Regions from separate parts of the Paraburkholderia sp. DD10 genome, predicted to be linked through region 2. Evidence: predicted binding sites of a transcription regulator. Region 2 holds the regulator's gene; each other region holds the start of a gene.
The links. The regulator HrcA, encoded in region 2, represses chaperone genes, less so after heat shock. The targets are predictions, from matches to a motif close to TTAGCACTCNNNNNNNNNGAGTGCTAA.
Positions count from the first base shown of each region.

Region 1: ACOCG7_RS22730 (co-chaperone GroES) is a predicted target of HrcA. The motif match lies at 1,544-1,570, and genes of this name have one in related genera.
Region 3: groES (co-chaperone GroES) is a predicted target of HrcA. The motif match lies at 2,832-2,858, and genes of this name have one in related genera.
Region 4: rpoH (RNA polymerase sigma factor RpoH) is a predicted target of HrcA. The motif match lies at 1,579-1,605, and genes of this name have one in related genera.

Region 1 is NZ_CP185393.1:1,639,947-1,644,818, forward strand. It holds gene ACOCG7_RS22725 (acyl-CoA dehydrogenase family protein) at 86-1,303, opposite strand; gene ACOCG7_RS22730 (co-chaperone GroES) at 1,594-1,884, shown strand; gene groL (chaperonin GroEL) at 1,903-3,543, shown strand; gene ACOCG7_RS22740 (ATP-binding cassette domain-containing protein) at 3,741-4,872, opposite strand, start outside.
Region 2 is NZ_CP185393.1:3,957,926-3,962,797, forward strand. It holds gene recN (DNA repair protein RecN) at 1-1,401, opposite strand, end outside; gene ACOCG7_RS33245 (NAD kinase) at 1,475-2,377, opposite strand; gene hrcA (heat-inducible transcriptional repressor HrcA) at 2,762-3,781, shown strand; gene hemH (ferrochelatase) at 3,957-4,872, shown strand, end outside.
Region 3 is NZ_CP185393.1:30,288-35,159, forward strand. It holds gene ACOCG7_RS15500 (hypothetical protein) at 370-813, opposite strand; gene ACOCG7_RS15505 (SRPBCC family protein) at 855-1,331, shown strand; gene ACOCG7_RS15510 (diguanylate cyclase) at 1,374-1,676, opposite strand; gene ACOCG7_RS15515 (GGDEF domain-containing protein) at 1,738-1,986, opposite strand; gene groES (co-chaperone GroES) at 2,931-3,221, shown strand; gene groL (chaperonin GroEL) at 3,274-4,872, shown strand, end outside.
Region 4 is NZ_CP185393.1:3,752,484-3,757,355, reverse strand. It holds gene ybiB (DNA-binding protein YbiB) at 1-138, shown strand, start outside; gene ACOCG7_RS32405 (nuclear transport factor 2 family protein) at 315-698, opposite strand; gene ACOCG7_RS32400 (acyloxyacyl hydrolase) at 741-1,304, opposite strand; gene rpoH (RNA polymerase sigma factor RpoH) at 1,667-2,602, shown strand; gene cydP (cytochrome oxidase putative small subunit CydP) at 2,959-3,219, shown strand; gene ACOCG7_RS32385 (cytochrome ubiquinol oxidase subunit I) at 3,209-4,816, shown strand; gene cydB (cytochrome d ubiquinol oxidase subunit II) at 4,851-4,872, shown strand, end outside.

The DNA.
Region 1 (4,872 bases), 1.8 Mb from region 2:
ACCGATATCGCGGGCCGTGCCGGCCGAATGGAATGCTGAAGAAAGTTGCAATGCGCTAAACAGCGTGTGGATGAATGCAAGCGCGTTAGAACACCCGACCCTCGGTCAGGTGGGTCGTCACGCCGTTCAGCTCGTAGTCGCCAATCACGCGCGCCTTGTGCAGCAATGGGTTGTGACTGAAGATCGTGCGCAGATTGCGCCAATGGCGATCGAAGTTGTGCGCGCGGCCGGTGGCCGATGCGCCGCCAATCTCGAACAGACGCTCGCCCGCATAAAGCGCTAGCTTGCTGACCACGAGTTGTGTCTTGGCGGTGGCGAGCGCGCCTTCCAGCACCAGCTCTTCAGCATTCGCCGCGCCGCTGTGGATCGCATTCGCCGAGCGGTCGAGCGTGCGCGCGTTGGCCGCGACCAGCGCGTCGATCGCCAGGCTGTGCGCCGCGAGATCGCCCACCACCTGTTGCACGAAGCCGTCTTCGCGTGCCGAGGGCGCCGGGCTATGCAGCACCGGGCGGCCGAATTGCGTCACGTAGCGGCGCGCATCGGCGACGATGTTGCGCACGATCCCCGCCGCCACAGTCACCAGATGCAACTGCCGAACCGCGCTGCCATGCCGGCCGGCGAGCGTCGTATAGCCGCGCGTCGCAATCTCGTCGGAGTGCACCTGCACGTTGTCGAGCACGAGACTGCCGCTCGCCGTCATGCGCTGGCCCATGCCGTCCCAGTCGTCGACCACCTGCAACCCTTCGCGCGACACGGGAACCACGATCGACACCTTCTCGTCGTTCTGGTCCTGCACGTTGATGCGTGCATAGTCGGCAAACGCGGTGCCGGTCGAGTAATACTTTTTGCCCGTCACGCGAAAATGCTCGCCATCGCGCACGAGCTTCGTCACGATTTCGCCTGGCCTCGACGTACCCAGTTCCGTAGACGCCCCGCCGAAGATTGCCCCCTGCCGTATGCGCTCTATCTGCGTGTCGTTGAAAGCAGAACGTGGCGACAGCAGTAATTGCTCGGTCTGATCGAAGTGAATTCGCAACGCGTGGGCGACATTCGATTCATGCGCAGCCAGCGTAGCGATCACATGAAAGAGATCTTCCAGCGATCCGCCCAGGCCGCCCCACTCCACGGGGAAACGGAGCACACCCAGTCCGGATTCACGAAACAGCCTGAATCCGTGGAAAGGCAACTCGCGCCGCACCTCGCGCTGCGCCGCGTCTTCGCCAATCGCCTGCGCCAACGCCGGCAACCCGGCAAGTGCGGCATCGAGCCGTGCGCGCGCGGTGGCGTCCTGAGAAACCTGCATGCGTTGATTCCTTGTAAAAGCACACGGATCGATTTCGATCCGACTATTTGAGGTGGGTGAACAATGCGGCGTCTCGAAAGGACGTGCCGATTCGACGGACCAGTATAGGGATGCGGCCCTCCGCGCAAAACCAGCGAATTGAGCTATGGATACACGCTATTGTGAAATGCAAATTGTGGATAAGGATCGATGAATCCGTTATTGGAGCAACGGCCGCCACATTTCTATACTCGCTTCCGGTCAGCACTCACCAACGACGAGTGCCAGAATTTAACCGTGGAAATAGAACCATGAGCCTACGTCCCTTGCATGACCGTCTGATCGTCAAGCGTCTCGACCAGGAAACCAAAACTGCTTCGGGCATCGTCATTCCGGAAAGCGCCGCGGAAAAACCCGACCAGGGCGAAGTGATCGCCATCGGGCCGGGCAAACGCGACAGCGACGGCAAGCGCATCGAACCCGATCTGAAAGTGGGCGAACGCGTACTGTTCGGCAAATACGCCGGGCAGTCGGTCAAAGTCGACGGCAATGAACTGCTGGTACTGCGCGAAGAAGATGTCGTCGCAGTCGTCACTCAATAACGAACAGAGCGTCTAACCATGGCAGCAAAAGAAATCATTTTTAGCGACATCGCCCGCTCGCGGCTGGTTGAAGGCGTGAACATCCTCGCGAATGCGGTGAAAGTCACCTTGGGCCCGAAAGGCCGTAACGTGGTACTCGAACGCAGCTTCGGCGCGCCCATCGTCACCAAGGACGGTGTGTCGGTCGCGAAGGAAATCGAATTGTCGGATCGCGTGCAGAACATCGGCGCACAGCTGGTTAAAGAAGTCGCCTCGCGCACCAGCGACGCGGCCGGCGACGGCACGACGACGGCGACCGTGCTTGCTCAGGCGATCGTGCGCGAAGGCCAGAAATACGTGGCGGCGGGCCTCAATCCGTTGGATCTGAAGCGCGGTATCGACAAGGCGGTGATCGCCGCGATCGACGAGCTGAAGAAGATCAGCAAGCCGACCACCACCAGCAAGGAAATCGCTCAGGTCGCGACCATTTCGGCCAACGGCGAAGAGTCGATCGGTCAGCGTATCGCGGAAGCGATCGACCGTGTCGGCAAGGAAGGCGTCATCACGGTAGAAGACGGCAAGTCGCTCGACGACGAGCTCGACGTGGTGGAAGGTCTGCAGTTCGATCGCGGCTACCTGTCGCCGTATTTCATCAACGATCAGGACAAACAGGTTGCGGTGCTCGATAACCCGTTCGTGCTGCTGCACGACAAGAAAGTGTCGAATATCCGCGATCTGCTGCCGATTCTCGAACAGGTCGCCAAAGCCGGCCGCCCGCTACTGATCATCGCAGAAGACGTGGAAGGCGAAGCGCTGGCCACGCTGGTGGTGAACAACATTCGCGGCATTCTCAAGACGGTCGCGGTCAAGGCGCCGGGCTTCGGCGATCGTCGCAAGGCGCTGCTGGAAGACATCGCGATCCTGACCGGCGGTCAGGTGATCGCGGAAGAAACCGGCCTGTCGCTCGATAAAGCGACGCTCGCCGAACTGGGTCAGGCCAAGCGCATCGAAGTCGGGAAGGAAAACACCACTGTCATCGACGGCGCTGGCGACAGCAAGAATATCGAAGCGCGCGTCAAGCAGATCCGTGTGCAGATCGAGGAAGCGACTTCCGACTACGACCGCGAAAAGCTGCAGGAACGCGTAGCGAAGCTGGCTGGCGGCGTCGCGGTCATCAAGGTGGGCGGCGCAACCGAAATCGAGGTCAAGGAAAAGAAAGACCGTGTCGACGACGCACTGCATGCCACGCGCGCAGCCGTCGAAGAAGGCATCGTGCCTGGCGGCGGCGTGGCACTGATTCGCGTGAAGCAGGCGATTAGCGGCCTGAAGGGCGTGAATGCCGATCAGGACGCGGGTATCAAGATCGTGTTGCGCGCGCTCGAAGAACCGCTGCGCCAGATCGTCACGAATGCCGGCGAAGAAGCGAGCGTGGTCGTCGCGAAGGTCGCGGAAGGCACGGGTAATTTCGGCTACAACGCACAGACCGGCGAATACGGCGATCTGGTCGAGTCGGGCGTGCTCGATCCGACCAAGGTCACGCGCACCGCACTGCAGAACGCGGCCTCCGTTGCCGGGCTGCTGCTGACCACCGACGCAACAGTTCACGAAGCACCGAAGGATACGCCGGTCGCGGGTCAGCCGGGCGGTCCTGGCGCCGGTGGCCCGGGACTCGATTTCTAATCATTCGACCCAGCGCCTCACGCCAGGCGGTTAAGCAGAAGCGCGGGGCCGGCGTCCGCTTCACAGCGCGCCGGCCCGCCAGCGTGGCAATCTGCCCTAAGCCCTTCCAGGCGGACGGACGGACCCGGCAGCGCAGCCAGACCGAATGCGCCCTTCGAGCGCACGTACCCGTCCCTTCAGACTAGCAATGCGTCAGTTCAATTCTTCGCCGCAATCCTGAACTCAGTCTCGTCGAAGAACCCTTGCTGTGAAAACGGATCGACATAGCTCGCCACCCCCTTCTCGATCGACAGGACAGCATCCGCCACCGCCCGCACATTCTCCAGGTCGTGGGTGATGAACAGCATCGCAATCCCCGACTCGCGTTGCAGTCGCACGAATAAGCCCAGCACGCTCTGTGCAACCAGTGGGTCGAGAGCCGAGGTAGGTTCGTCACAGACCAGAATTTTTGGCTCAGCCGCAAATGCACGGGCAATGCAGACACGCTGTTTTTGCCCGCCGGACAGTTGATGCGGATAACGCTCGAGCAGGTCAGCAGACAATTCCACCTGTTCGGCGAGTTCCGCGATCCGGCGCTCGCGCTTCACACCACGCATACCGAAATAGAAATTCAACGGACGGCCGATCGTCTCCCGGACCGTGTGGGCCGGATTCAGCGCAAGATCGGGCAGTTGATGTATGAGTTGCACGGCACGCAACTGCTCCCGGCTGCGTGCGCGGACATCCGGCGGCATCGGCGCGCCGTCGACCCACACGCGCCCCTGGTCGGGCCTCAGCAAGCCGGTGACCACGCGTGCGAGACTGGACTTTCCCGAGCCGGAGCGGCCCACGACCGCCAGTGTGCGACCCGCTTGCACTTCGAACGAAACATCGCGCAGCACCTGTGCGCCGTCACGATAACGCGCCGAGATCGCCTCGACCGCCAACGCGGGTCTAACGTGGGGCACCGTGGCGTCAGGCTCGCGAGCCAGCATGGACGCGTTCAATAACCGCTTGGTGTACGGATCGCGGGGTGCATCGACGATAGTTCGCTTCGGTCCATATTCGACTGTGCGTCCGTCGCGTAACACCAGTAGCTGATCGGCGACTCTTGCCACAACAGGCAAATCGTGGCTGATATAAACCGCCGAGGTGCCGGTGGCGCGCAGCGCGTGAGAGATGGTCGCCAGCACCTGATCGCGGGTCGCGGCGTCGAGCGCGGTGGTCGGCTCGTCGAACACGATCACTTCTGGCGAAGCACACAGCGCCATCGCCGTCATTGCGCGTTGTAACTGGCCGCCCGACACCTGATGCGGATAACGCTCACCGAATCGCTCAGGTTCGGGCAGC
Region 2 (4,872 bases):
GATTCCGGTATCCACTTCGTCGAAGATCAGCGTGGGCGTCGGGCTGGCGGCGCTCGCGATCACCGCCAGCGCGAGGCTGATGCGCGCCAGTTCGCCGCCTGAGGCAACCTTCGCGAGCGGCCGCAGCGGCACGCCGGCATGACCGGCGACGCGGAACTCCACCTGCTCGAGTCCATGTGCGCCGCCTTCGGGTAGCGGCACCAGCGCCACCTCGAAGCTGCCGCCTTTCATCGACAGTTCCTGCATGCCGGTGGTGACCGCCGCGCCGAGCGCCTTGCCGGCTTTGGCGCGCGCTTTCGACAGTTTTTTCGCTTCGGCCAGGAAGGCTTCGCGGGCCTGGGCTTCGGCGGCGTGCAGGCTATCGAGATCGGCGGCGGCGTCGAGCGCGGCCAGTTGCGCGCGGCGCGCTTCGTGTTCCTCGGGCAGCGTTTCGGGCTGCAAGCGGAATTTGCGCGCGGCCGAATGCAATGCGTCCAGACGCTTTTCGACTTGCGCGAGACGGTCCGGGTCGAGTTCGAGCTTTTGCGCGTAATGACTGAGCGAATACGCCGCTTCCTGCAACTGGATCTCGGCCGGCTCGAGCGCGGCCAGCACGTCGTTCAGCGCCGGATCGATCTCGGCCAGGTCGCGCATCTTCGAGATGATCGACGCAAGGTGCGTGATCATCGCCTCGTCCGATTCGGACAGCGCGGCGAGCGCGCCTTGCACGCCGTCGATCAGATTGGCCGAATGCGACAGCCGCCGATGCTCGCTGTTGACCTCCTCCCATTCGCCCGGCTGGGGTGCGAGCTTGTCCAGTTCGGCGAGCTGCCATGCAAGGCGCTCGCGCTCCAGTTGCAACTCGCGGTCGCGCGTTTGCGCGTGCTCGACTGCCTGAACCTTTTCGCGCCACGTGCGCCACGCCCGCGTTACCGACGCGGCGGTCTCGGTCAAACCCGCGTGCGTGTCGAACAGTTCGCGTTGCGCGTCCGGCCGCATCAGCAATTGATGCGCGTGCTGACCGTGGATATCCACCAGCATTTCGCCGACTTCGCGCAGTTGCGCCAGCGTCGCCGCCGTGCCGTTGATGAACGCCCGCGAGCGGCCATTCGCGTCCACCACGCGCCGCAGCATCACCGTGCCGCCGTGTTGGCCGTCGTCGGCGGTGGCCCCGAGCGCCTGCTCGTCGAGCCACTGCTCGACTTGCGCATGCGTCTCGAACTCGGCGGTGATGTCGGCGCGGCTCTCGCCGGTGCGCACCACGCTCGCATCGGCGCGCGCGCCAAGCGCGAGCGCCAGCGCGTCGATCAGGATCGACTTGCCGGCGCCGGTTTCGCCGGAGAAAACGGTAAAGCCGCTGTCGAATTCGAGATCGAGCGCGGCGACGATGACGAAGTCGCGTATCGAGAGATGGCGAAGCATGGAGGTCGTCTGGTGAGCGTGAGATTCAGGGTTCGGCAGCGGCGGCGTTCGCGTTCCAGTGATTGCCGGCCGCTCAGGGTTTGTCGTCTTCTTCGTGTGACGGGTATTCGTTCCAGTGCAGCTTCTTTCGCAGCGTCGCGTAATGGCTGTAGCCGACCGGATGCAGAATCGGCACGGTATGGCGCGAGCGGCGCACTTCGATCGTGTCGCTCAGTTCGAGCGAGGTGAACGACTGCATGTCGAAATTGACGTTCACTTCGCGGCCCGAGACGATCTGAATGCTCACCTTTGAATCGTCCGGCAGCACGATCGGCCGGTTCGACAGCGCGTGCGGCGCGATCGGCACCAGCACGATGCCCTGCAACTGCGGATGCAGGATCGGCCCTTGTGAAGAAAGCGCGTAAGCGGTCGAGCCGGTCGGCGTGGCGACGATCAGGCCGTCGGAACGCTGGTTGTACATGAAGCGCCCGTCCACCGAGACATGCAGTTCCGCCATGCCCGAGAAGCCGCTGCGGTTCACCACCACGTCGTTGAAGGCCAGCGCGTGATAGATCGGGTTGCCGCCGCGCATGATGCGCGCTTCGAGCAGCATGCGTTCCTCGCGCTCGAAGTTGCCGCACAGCATTTGCGGCACGGTCTCGCGCATGTCGGAGATCGGAATGTCGGTAATGAAGCCGAGCCGCCCGTGGTTGATGCCGATCAACGGCGTGCGGTAAGGCGCGAGCTGACGGCCGATGCCGAGCATGGTGCCGTCGCCGCCCAGCACCACGGCGACGTCGGCGCGCGCGCCGATCTCGGCGGGACGCAACGCCGGGTAGTCGGTGATGCCGATTTCAGCGGCCGTCTCGGCTTCGAACACGACGTCGAAGCCGCGCTTCGCGATGCACGCGGCGAGCTCGGTCAGCGGCTCGCCGATGCCCGGCGTGTTGTTGCGCCCGACGAGCGCAACGGTCTTGAACTGGCTGGTTACTTGCATGCCGGCATTACACCATAGGTGGGGCCTGAAAAGAACCGCAGACAGACCCGGTGGCGGGCCGGCTGGAGCGGGCTGTCAGCGTATCGCGCGATTGTCGTTAGAATGGTGAAGCCTTGATGACATGCGCGCCGGGTAAAGTGCGGCGGCGCGCTGCCGTCGGATTCGTCGGACTGGCGGCCGGCGAGGCGCTGTACCGAGCGATGGACTTCGCGCCGCCACTGGATCGCGCGGGCGCAAGAACGCTGGACGAAGCGCCGAACCGCGGGCTGGCACGCGCGCCGCAGCGAATGCGAAACGCCGTCCCGCCGGCTTGCGGCGCGGCCGTTAGGGGCGGGCGCCGTTAGCGCTCGCGGTAGCGCTGTCATTGAGCTAAAATTTTCCGTCATGCTAGATCCTCGCGCACAAACCCTCCTCAAAACGCTGATCGAGCGCTACATCGCCGAAGGTCAGCCGGTCGGCTCGCGCACGTTGTCACGCTATTCCGGCCTCGAACTGAGTCCGGCCACGATCCGCAACGTGATGTCCGATCTCGAGGACCTGGGGCTCGTGATCAGTCCGCATACGTCGGCGGGCCGCATTCCTACTCCGCGCGGCTACCGGCTCTTCGTGGATACGATGCTGACGGTGGAATCCGCCGCGGACGAAGAAGCCGTGATGCGTACCGTCAAGACTACGCTGCAGGCGGGCGAACCGCAGAAAATCGTCGCCGCGGCGGCGAGCGTGCTCTCCAATCTGTCGCAGTTCGCCGGCGTGGTGCTCACGCCGCGGCGCAGCCATGTGTTCAAGCAGATCGAATTCATGCGCCTGTCCGACAAGCGCATCCTGCTCATCATCGTGACGCCGGAAGGCGACGTGCAGAACCGCATCATGGCCACCCAGCGCGACTTCTCGCCGTCGCAACTGGTTGAAGCGTCGAATTACATCAACGCGCACTTCGCTGGCCTGTCGTTCGACGAAGTGCGCCGCCGTCTGCGCGAGGAAATCGACGAACTGCGCGGCGACATGACCACGTTGATGCACGCCGCCGTCACCGCCAGCACGGATGAAGCCGACACCGGCGAGACCGTGCTGATTTCCGGCGAGCGCAACCTGCTGGAAGTCGCCGATCTGTCCTCGGACATGGCGCGCTTGCGCAAGCTGTTCGATGTGTTCGACCAAAAGACAAGCCTCCTTCAATTGCTCGACGTGTCGAGCCATGCGGCGGGTGTGCAGATTTTCATCGGCGGCGAGTCGAACCTGGTGCCGATCGAGGAAATGAGCGTCGTCACCGCGCCCTACGAGGTGAACGGCAAGATCGTCGGCACGCTCGGCGTGATCGGGCCGACCCGCATGGCCTACAACCGCGTGATCCCGATCGTGGATATCACGGCGCGTCTGCTTTCCCTCACCCTCAGCCAGCAGTAACACGGCCGCCCATCGCGGCCGCGGAGGTTCGTGCCGCACATGATGCGCGACGGCGCCCGGCTTGCCAATTGGCCGAATGGCCAGGGGTCTCCGGCGGACCTCGCCGGGAACCGCGCCGCTATAATGAATCCCACCTGAACCGACTTTCCGCCCAAAGCGGTTACCCCTCCTGCCTATGCGCTTCGACCTCGAGCGGCCTTCACAGAACGCCACGTCACATCGTGTCGCCGTGCTGCTGATCAATCTCGGCACGCCGGACGCGCCGACGCCGCGCGCGGTCCGCCGCTATCTGGCGCAGTTCCTGTCCGATCCCCGCGTGGTCGAGATTCCCGCCTTGCTCTGGCAGGTGATTCTGCGTCTGCTGATCTTGCCGTTGCGCGGCCGGGCGTCGGCGAAGAAATACGCGGCGGTCTGGATGCCCGAGGGCTCGCCGTTGCGCGTGCATACGGAGAAGCAGGTGGAGGCGTTGCGCCATCTGCTGCAATTGAACGATTACACGGTGCTGGTCGACTACGCGATGCGTTACGGCACGCCCGGCATTCCGGCCATGCTGAACCAGTTGAAGCTGGCGGGCGCCGAGCGCGTGCTGCTCATGCCCATGTATCCGCAATACTCGTCGTCCACCACGGCCACCGCGTTCGACGATGCTTTTTCGGCTCTCAAGCGCATGCGCAACCAGCCGGAAATCCGCACGGTGCGGCATTACGCGGACCATCCGGCCTATATTGCCGCCCTCGCCGCGCAGGTGCGTCAATACTGGCATCAGCATGGCCGGCCTGACTTCGCGGCGGGCGACAAGCTGGTGCTGAGTTTTCACGGCGTGCCCAAGCGCACGCTCGATCTCGGCGATCCGTACCACGAGCAATGCCAGCAGACCGGCGCCTTGTTGATGCAGGCGCTCGAACTGACGCCGGTGGAATGCCGCATTACTTTCCAGTCGCGCTTCGGCAAGGCCGAATGGCTGCAGCCGTACACTGCGCCCACGCTGAAGGAATTGGGCGCGGCGGGCGTGCGGCGTGCTGACGTGTTCTGTCCAGGCTTCACCGCCGATTGCCTGGAAACCATCGAGGAAATCGGCATGGAAGTGCGCG
Region 3 (4,872 bases), 150 kb from region 2:
GCTACACTACAACGCCCATTGTCGTGAGCCGATTTCCGGTACTACCTATCTACGACGTGGCATCTGTGGCGCGATCTAAGTCTCGATGGAGGCGACGACGTCACGGCGATGCTCACAAATCATTATTGCGCTGCTGTTTGTGCGCAACGTCGATGGTTTGCGCTGGAAAAATACTGCGTGCAAATCGCAAACGAACCATTACTTCAGCAGCAACGGGAAAAGGTGCTCTTCTTTTGCGACGCAGGGGTCTCCAGACGTGTTGGATTGCCGAGCTCCCCAAGCGCGAGAAGCATCAGCAGCGTCGTGTGTCACCATTTGAATGATCGGTCCAGCGATGGCCGTAGGCACTCGAGTTGCCATCGCCATTGGTTAGATTTTCGAGTGTTGCAGAGACATATTCGCCGGCGTCGGCCGGACATGAATGCGTTGCTGACAACTCCGCGGGCGCAGATGCGTCCAATCATGTAGTTGTACCTCGCCTTTCGCCGTTGCTGTCTCACCTCTGTCGTCGTGGTCAAAGACTTTGATTTTGAAGTTTGAGCCGGCAAATCGAAAGTAGCGATGGTGGATCTGGCCGCTATTGCCAACGACAACTGCGGGCGAAGCGCCACACGAGTCGTCTACCGTCACGTCCACCTCAAGGGTGCAAGAGATGATCGTAATGGCTTTCGCTGGGATTGAAGCTTTCAGCCATCGACTCTCATGCACCATTCGTCCACCTTCAACTATCCTGCATTCTGTCGCAGCAGGCTTGACGAGATGAGGATTGAAAAGCGGTGCCCCTTCGCGGGTAATGGAAAGGGCAGTGAGCATCTGACAAAATCTCTGCAAGAACATCAAAAAATGGAGGTCGAGTGCGGACGGTCGAATACCGCTTTTGCACCATTTGGCGCATCGACGCGCCAGTGCAGGAAGTTTGGGCGGCAATCCAGGATTCGGCGCGCTGGCCCGAGTGGTGGATTAACGTCGAGCGCGTGGACCAGCTAGAGGCCGGTTCCGATCAGGGCGTGGGCGCCGTACAACGCTATACGTGGAAAGGCCGGTTGCCCTATCGTCTCGTGTTCGACATGCGAGTGACGCGCGTCGAACCCTTGGTAGCGCTGGAAGGGGAAGCCAGTGGCGACGTCGAAGGCGTCGGCCGGTGGAGCTTTTCGACTGACGGACGCGATCTTACCGTGGTCCGCTATGACTGGTGCGTCCGTACGAACCGCGCATGGATGAATGCATTGGCGCCTTTATTGCGACCGGTTTTCCAATGGAACCATGACGCAGTGATGCGCGAAGGCGGCGCGGCGCTGGCGCGGCGGCTGCTTGGCGTCGAGCATGGATGAAGCCAGCGTGGCAATGGATTGAACGCTTTGCACTCGAGGCGCTCAGTGACGATGTAAGGCCGTAGCCGATGACGGAAAGTCACCCGTGGCGCCACGCGTTCGATTTCGTCCTTTGCGCTTTGCCTCACGCAAAGCCTTGTCGGCAGCGAGTATTAGCTCCACGGGCTCACCCACACTTCGCATCGGCATCCGCTCGTCAACATCTGCGCTTATCGTGACGAAGCCGGTTCGGTTGCCTGAATGTTCAATTTTCAGGCTACGGATAGCGCTGCGGATAGTGTCCGCGATTGCTGCGGCATGGGCTACATCGGTATACGGAAGAAGCGCTGCAATCTCCTCTCCCATAGCGTGTGGCCAACTCTCCAGAACGTCGGGCTATCAGATCTCTGATGAAATGGCCAATCGTTCACAGGCGGTCATCGCCCGCTGCGTGTCCCTGGATGTCGTGGTATCGCTCGAAGCAATCGACATCCAGCATGATCAGTGCAAGAGCATTCACGTGACGCATGGCGCGACTGAATTCGCCATGCAATGCGATATCGAATTGGCGGTGATTTGCGAGCCAAGTCAGGCCGTCTTGTAATCCAAGTCGATCAAGAGTTCGATTTGGCGGATTAGATGCCAGACGAACAATCGCACCACAATGACGAGGCAAAGCACGTCAGCGGAATGCCCAGATTGTGTGGCGCCAGTACTCATGCAAAATCTCGTCTTTGGACAACGCAACTGCTACAAAGGACAGTGCGGGTGGCTGCGGTAGTTGTTCAGCCGCATGACGCCATTCTGCGATTCTCCTCGAAACGGGAATAACCCACCTTGATCTGCTTATCACGCGGGCGCCAATGCGCGGACCAAGGTTAGCGTGCTGTCGCTCGACTGCCCATGCACTTCAACTTCGCGAGCCATCAAGCGCAACGAGAGACAGGCACGCAATCACCACGAAGGCAATCGCGCGCCAGAGATGGTTTATTCAAGGTCAACTATCCCCGCAGACAGCGTGGAAGCACCTTGTAGCGAGGCATTTTCTTCGGAGAGAAATTCGCCATAGCCGCGAACGCATGGCGAGTCCATCGGCATCCGACCGCACGTCTTGACGTCCACGCGCTTCGAGAGAGGCCTTGTGTCCGCGTCGCGAGTTCACCAATGCGCATGTGCAGCGGAATACATGATCAGCACGCCCCGCGGCCGCTTCGTCGAAGCTGCATGAAGGCCGACAAATATTTCTGGCTACCGGTCTTGATAGGGTTTTCCCTGCCAGGATGCTTGCGCATCGAATTGCGGCGCGCTGATTCTCAGGATGGCGGTCCGCGCCTGAACCGGTGACGCCTAGCGATACGCGAGAAACCGTATAAGTACTTGTTGCGAAATAACATTATTCGAATGAGACGCCGATTTTTGCTGCAATGCAAGGTTCGAACCGAAGCAAACAAAGCGCAAAGGTAAGCGGATTTCGACAATCGCCGCATCCCTTCTTGAATTTGTCACCACCCGTCCATATAATTAGCACTCGCTGCACGAGAGTGCTAACAACATCGCCGGTTGGCTCGGCCAGCCGGGTTTTCTCAGCGTTCTTCAGTCTCAATCAAGAGAGGAGTATGTATGAACCTTCGTCCTTTGCATGATCGCGTGATCGTCAAACGTCTGGACCAAGAAACCAAGACCGCGTCGGGCATCGTGATCCCCGAAGCCGCAGCGGAAAAGCCGGATCAAGGCGAAATCCTGGCAGTCGGCCCGGGCAAGCGTGACGACAAGGGCGCATCCATTGCGCTCGACGTGAAGGTGGGTGACCGCGTTCTGTTCGGCAAGTACGCAGGCCAGACCGTCAAGGTCGACGGCAACGAACTGCTCGTCATGCGCGAAGAAGACATCATGGCCGTGGTGCAGAAGTAGGCGCAAGTCGCTACTTCCCCGGTTATATCCCAAGAATTCAAGGAGTTAGAAGATGGCAGCTAAAGACGTCGTATTCGGTGATTCCGCCCGTGCCAAGATGGTTGAAGGCGTGAATATCCTCGCGAACGCTGTGAAGGTCACGTTGGGTCCGAAGGGCCGCAACGTTGTCCTCGAGCGCAGCTTCGGCGGCCCGACGGTCACGAAAGATGGCGTTTCGGTCGCGAAAGAGATCGAACTGAAAGACAAGCTTCAGAACATGGGCGCGCAAATGGTCAAGGAAGTCGCTTCCAAGACCAGCGACAACGCCGGTGACGGTACCACGACCGCAACGGTCCTGGCTCAGTCGATCGTCCGCGAAGGCATGAAGTACGTCGCATCGGGCATGAATCCGATGGACCTGAAGCGCGGTATCGACAAGGCCGTGACCGCCGCGATCGAAGAACTGCGCAAGATCAGCAAGCCGTGCACGACCAACAAGGAAATCGCTCAGGTTGGCGCGATCTCGGCGAACAGCGATTCGTCGATCGGCGACCGTATCGCTGAAGCGATGGACAAGGTCGGCAAGGAAGGCGTCATCACCGTTGAAGACGGCAAGTCGTTGCAAGACGAACTGGACGTCGTCGAAGGTATGCAATTCGACCGCGGCTACCTGTCGCCGTACTTCATCAACAACCCGGACAAGCAAGTTGCCGTGCTCGAAAACCCGTTCGTGCTGTTGCACGACAAGAAGGTTTCGAACATCCGCGATCTGCTGCCGGTGCTGGAACAAGTCGCAAAGGCAGGCCGTCCGCTGCTGATCATCGCTGAAGACGTCGAAGGCGAAGCGCTGGCCACGCTGGTGGTGAACAACATCCGCGGCATTCTGAAGACGGTTGCCGTGAAGGCTCCGGGCTTCGGCGATCGCCGTAAAGCCATGCTGGAAGACATCGCGATCCTGACTGGCGGCCAAGTCATCGCGGAAGAAACCGGCCTGACGCTCGAGAAGGCAACGCTGGCCGAACTGGGTCAAGCAAAGCGCATCGAAGTGGGCAAGGAAAACACCACGATCATCGACGGCGCTGGCGAAGCTGCAAACATCGAAGCACGTGTGAAGCAGGTTCGCACGCAAATCGAAGAAGCTACGTCGGACTACGACCGTGAAAAGCTGCAGGAACGCGTTGCCAAGCTGGCAGGCGGCGTTGCAGTGATCAAGGTTGGCGCTGCGACCGAAGTCGAAATGAAGGAAAAGAAGGCGCGTGTCGAAGACGCACTGCACGCAACGCGCGCAGCTGTGGAAGAAGGCATCGTGGCCGGCGGCGGCGTCGCGCTGATCCGCGCACGCACGGCAATCGCAGGTCTGAAGGGCGCCAACGCCGATCAGGACGCAGGTATCAAGATCGTGCTGCGCGCGATGGAAGAGCCGCTGCGCCAGATCGTCACGAACGGCGGCGAAGAAGCCAGCGTCGTGGTGGCGGCTGTTGCTGCCGGTAAGGGCAACTACGGCTACAACGCGGCAACCGGCGAGTACGTCGACCTGGTTGACGCAGGTGTCGTGGACCCGACGAAGGTGACGCGCACCGCGCTGCAAAACGCAGCATCGGTTGCAGGTCTCCTGCTGACGACCGACGCAGCTGTGTGCGAACTGCCGAAGGAAGACGCTCCGATGGGCGGC
Region 4 (4,872 bases), 210 kb from region 2:
GTGGCGTTGCCCGAAGCGCGCGACGCACCCACCACGGCGGCGTGGATCGGCGCCGTGCTGCGCGGCGAGGCGCCCGTGCCGAGCGCGATCGAGCGACAGGTCGAACTGATCGTGGACGTCGCGAAGACGCAGGCGTGAAGGACGCTGCGCGAGCGCGGTGATTGCGCTTGCTGCAAGGGATGGACCGCAATCTCGCCTGACGCGACAGCATCGGGCTGTCGCTGCATCGCCATGCGAGTGATAGGGCAATCTGGCTGCGGCGTGGACGACCGGCGCATGACGGCTCGACGCCGCTCAAGCGCCAACCGGCAGGCTCACTCGATCGCGCAACGGGTGGCTTGCCACGCAATCAGCCGCCATTGCCCGGCTTCGTGCGTATGAATCGCGGTGTACGCGATGGGGAACAGGAGTGCGCCGTTATTCGCCTCCATCTCGATCAGCGCGCGCCCCGTGACGACGCAGGTCTCGCGTCCCACCGGCAACACGTCTTGCGACTGCACCTCGATCTGCCGATAACGGCGGCGGCCGCCGGTAATCCCGTCGATGAACTGCCGCTTCGTCTCGCGTTTGCCGTTGGTATGGACATAGCTCACGTTGTCCGCGAGCAGTGTGTCGAGCGATTGCCCGTCGCCGTCGACCATCGCACGAAAGCGCTCTCGCTCGAGCCCGCGAATCGCTTCGATTATCTTTGCCGCCATTGCTCAGCCCTCGCACCGGTGAGCCGAACATGGCCACGGTCGTCAGAAGTTATATTGCAAATATAGCTGGCTGAAATTTATACCAGGATTCGGCTCTTTGATACCGCCGTTGGAAATATGCTGGAAGCGGTAGCCCGCCTGATACTGCTGGCGATGGCCGAACTGCACGCCCACGCCCGCGACGTCGGCGAACTGGAACGCCGAGCCGAGCGTGAAGTCGGAGGAAATTCGCGGACTCGACAGGAGCCGCACGCCGGCGCCCACTTCGATGAAAGGACGGATCGACCCGGATGCCTTGATGAAGCGAATCATCGGCGTCACGCCGATCTCGCCGATGTTGTCGTGCACGTTGCCTTCGTTGGTGTGCCACCAAGCCATGTGCGCCTCGCCGATCAGCGTGAAATGCCAGTCACCGATTTGCCACCAGGTGAGGTTCGGATCCCAGACCACGCCGAGGTCGAGCTTTTTCACATGATGATCGCCCACGCCGCCGGCGACCTGCAAACCGAACTGATCGGCCGCGGCCAGTCCGGATGCACCCAGCAGTACCGCTGCCGACGCGCTTTTCAGCGCCAGAACACGCCAAGCCTTCTTTTTGTTGTTCATCTAACACCCGAGCTCGCCGAACGTTGAACAATCTGTAACAGATTTGCCTATTCTAAATTCAATCACGATCAGGCGGATCGTATGAAGAAATCTTATTTTTCGCAATTAGTCACTTCTAAAACGGCAAATATCGTTCATTTATGATCGCGGAATAGGATGGCCCGGTAAGTTCTACGGCCCACACAGGGCAAGCGGAAGCGGCGTATGATGGCTATCAGGAAGTGAACTTCAATAGAAAATGACGGAACTTGGATGCCCCTACCGCTTCTAAGTATTAGCACTCAGGAAATCAGAGTGCTAACATCCAACGCTGGAGTCGTCACCTGAATACGCTGTTACCTGATTCCAAAGGAGTTTTTTACGTGAGCCATGCAATGACCCTTCCGAGTACTCTGAGCCCGTCGTCGGCTAAGGCCGCTTCGGCAGGTGCACTGGCGCTCTCGCATTCCTCGCTGCTGCCCGGTCAACTGGGCAACATCGACGCCTACATCCAGGCCGTCAATCGCATTCCGATGCTGACGCCTGCGGAAGAACGCCAGTTCGCCACCGAATTTCGCGAGCAGGGCAACCTCGAGTCCGCACGCCGTCTCGTCCTGTCGCATCTGCGGCTGGTCGTGTCGATCGCGCGCAACTATCTCGGTTATGGCCTGCCGCATGCCGACCTGATCCAGGAAGGCAACATCGGCCTGATGAAGGCCGTGAAACGCTTCGATCCCGAGCAGAACGTGCGCCTCGTGTCGTACGCGATGCACTGGATCAAGGCCGAAATCCACGAATACATCCTGCGCAACTGGCGCATGGTGAAGGTCGCCACCACCAAGGCGCAGCGCAAGCTGTTCTTCAACCTGCGCAGCCATAAGCAGGGCTTGGGCGCGTTCACGCCCGACGAGATCGAAGGTCTCGCCAAGGAGTTGAACGTGAAGCGCGAGGAAGTGGCCGAGATGGAAACGCGCCTCTCGGGCGGCGACATCGCGCTGGAAGGCCAGGTCGAAGACGGCGAAGAGTCGTACGCGCCGATCGCCTACCTTGCCGACTCGCATAACGAGCCGACCGCCGTGCTGGCTTCGCGTCAGCGCGACAAGCTGCAAACCGACGGTATCGCGAGCGCGCTGGATGCACTGGACGCCCGCAGCCGCCGCATCATCGAGGCGCGCTGGCTGAAGGTGGAGGACGACGGCTCGGGCGGCTCGACGCTGCACGAGTTGGCCGACGAATTCGGCGTCTCGGCCGAACGGATTCGCCAGATCGAAGCAAGCGCAATGAAGAAGATGCGCGGCGCACTGACCGAGTATGCGTAAGGTCTGAAAAACTCAGCAAACCGGTTCGCGCGACGCACGCTGACCAGCCGGCCGCAAAGCCCCGCCCTCGCAAGACGGCGGGGCTTTTTTCCGTCCAGGCGTCGAAGCGTCGAAGCCCCGCCTCCTTCGCCGTGCGCGCATTGACTCAGGGCCACGGCCGGCCGGCCGGCGTTCCTTGACCTACCTCAACCCCCCTGGCAATACTGCATCAACCGTGTGGCGCCAGCGACCCGATGCCGCAGCGCGGAACCCACGCGCGCAAGGTCCCGCTCCTAAAATCGGGATGCACTCGCCGGATCGCTCGTGCGATCTGGATCCAGCCGGACCAACCGGCGTGAAGTCGCCATCGACCGCCCATGACCCTAGCCCTCAATCGCAATAACCGCCCTCGCCCGAGCCTGCGTCAACGGCTCGCCGGGTGGGTGCGCGGTCCGACGCTGGCGCGGGATATCGCCATCGTCCTCGCCATCAAATTCACGCTGTTGATGGTGCTCAAGTACACGTTCTTCAATCATCCCCAGGCGGAGCACATGTGGCTGCCGCCTGAGCAGGTTTCGCAGGCGCTGCTGTCAACGCCTGCCCCGCATCCGTCCCAAGGTGATCAACATGCCCGTTAGCGAAGTCGTAGAACTGTCGCGCCTCCAGTTCGCCATCACGGCGCTTTATCACTTTCTGTTCGTGCCGCTCACGCTGGGCCTGTCGTGGCTGCTCGTCATCATGGAATCCGTCTATGTGATGACCGGCAAGCAGATCTACAAGGACATGACCCAGTTCTGGGGCAAGCTGTTCGGCATCAACTTCGCGATGGGCGTCACGACCGGTCTCACGCTGGAATTCCAGTTCGGCACCAACTGGTCGTACTACTCGCACTATGTCGGCGACATCTTCGGCGTGCCGCTGGCGGTTGAAGGTCTGATGGCGTTCTTCCTGGAGTCGACCTTCGTCGGCCTGTTCTTCTTCGGCTGGACGCGGCTTTCGAAAGTGCAGCACGTCACCGTCACGTTCCTCGTCGCGCTCGGCTCGAACCTGTCGGCCCTCTGGATTCTGGTGGCCAACGGCTGGATGAACAATCCGGTCGGCGCCACCTTCAATTACCAGACCATGCGCATGGAACTCGACAGCATCTTCTCCGTGCTGTTCAATCCGGTCGCGCAAGTGAAGTTCGTGCACACGGTCTCGGCCGGTTACGTGACGGCGTCGATGTTCGTGCTGGGCGTGTCGTCGTGGTATCTGTTGAAGCGCCGCGACACCGAATTCGCGCTGCGTTCGTTCGCCATCGCCGCCGGTTTCGGCCTTGCGTCGACGTTGTGCGTGATCGTGCTCGGCGACGAATCCGGCTACCGTACCGGCGAAGTCCAGCAGGTGAAGCTGGCCGCGATCGAGTCCGAATGGGAAACCGCGCCCGCGCCGGCGCCGTTCACGCTCATCGGTCTTCCGAACCAGAAGGAAGAGCGCACCGACTACGCCATCCGGATTCCGTACGCGCTCGGCCTCATCGCCACGCGCTCCATCGACGAACCGGTGGTCGGCCTGAAAGACCTGATGGCGCAGAACGAAGTGCGCATCAAGAACGGCATGCTCGCCTACGCCGCGCTGCAGAAGCTCAAGCTGGGCGACGCCACCGACGAAGCCAAGGCCGAGTTCGACGCGCACAAGAAAGACCTCGGCTACGGTCTGATGCTCAAGCAGTTCACCGCGAACGTGACCGACGCCACGCCGGAGCAGATCGCCCAGGCCGCAAAAAAGACGATACCGCCCGTCGCGCCCGTGTTCTTCTCGTTCCGCTTGATGGTCGGCCTCGGCATCCTGTTCCTCGCCACTTTCGTGCTGGCGTTCTGGTTCTGCGCGCAGCGCTCGCTGCTGCTGCAAAAGCGCCGCTGGTTCCTGCGCTGGGCCGTCTGGGCGATTCCGCTGCCGTGGCTCGCGGCTGAATTCGGCTGGATCGTCGCCGAAGTGGGCCGTCAACCGTGGACCATCGCCGGCATTCTGCCGACCCACCTGTCCGCCTCGAGCCTGACGCCGGGCGACCTGTATCTGAGCATCGCCGGCTTCGTGGTGTTCTACACCGTGCTGTTCATCATCGAAATCATGCTGATGTTCAAGTACGCGCGGCTCGGACCGTCGTCGCTGCACACCGGGCGCTATCACCACGAACTGCAACAGCCGCGGCATCAGCCGGTGAATCAGCCGCTGCCGACCAACACGGCCGCATGATTCGCCGCCACTCTGCTTCAAGGGAAACCTCATCATGGATTACGCAACCCTCAAAC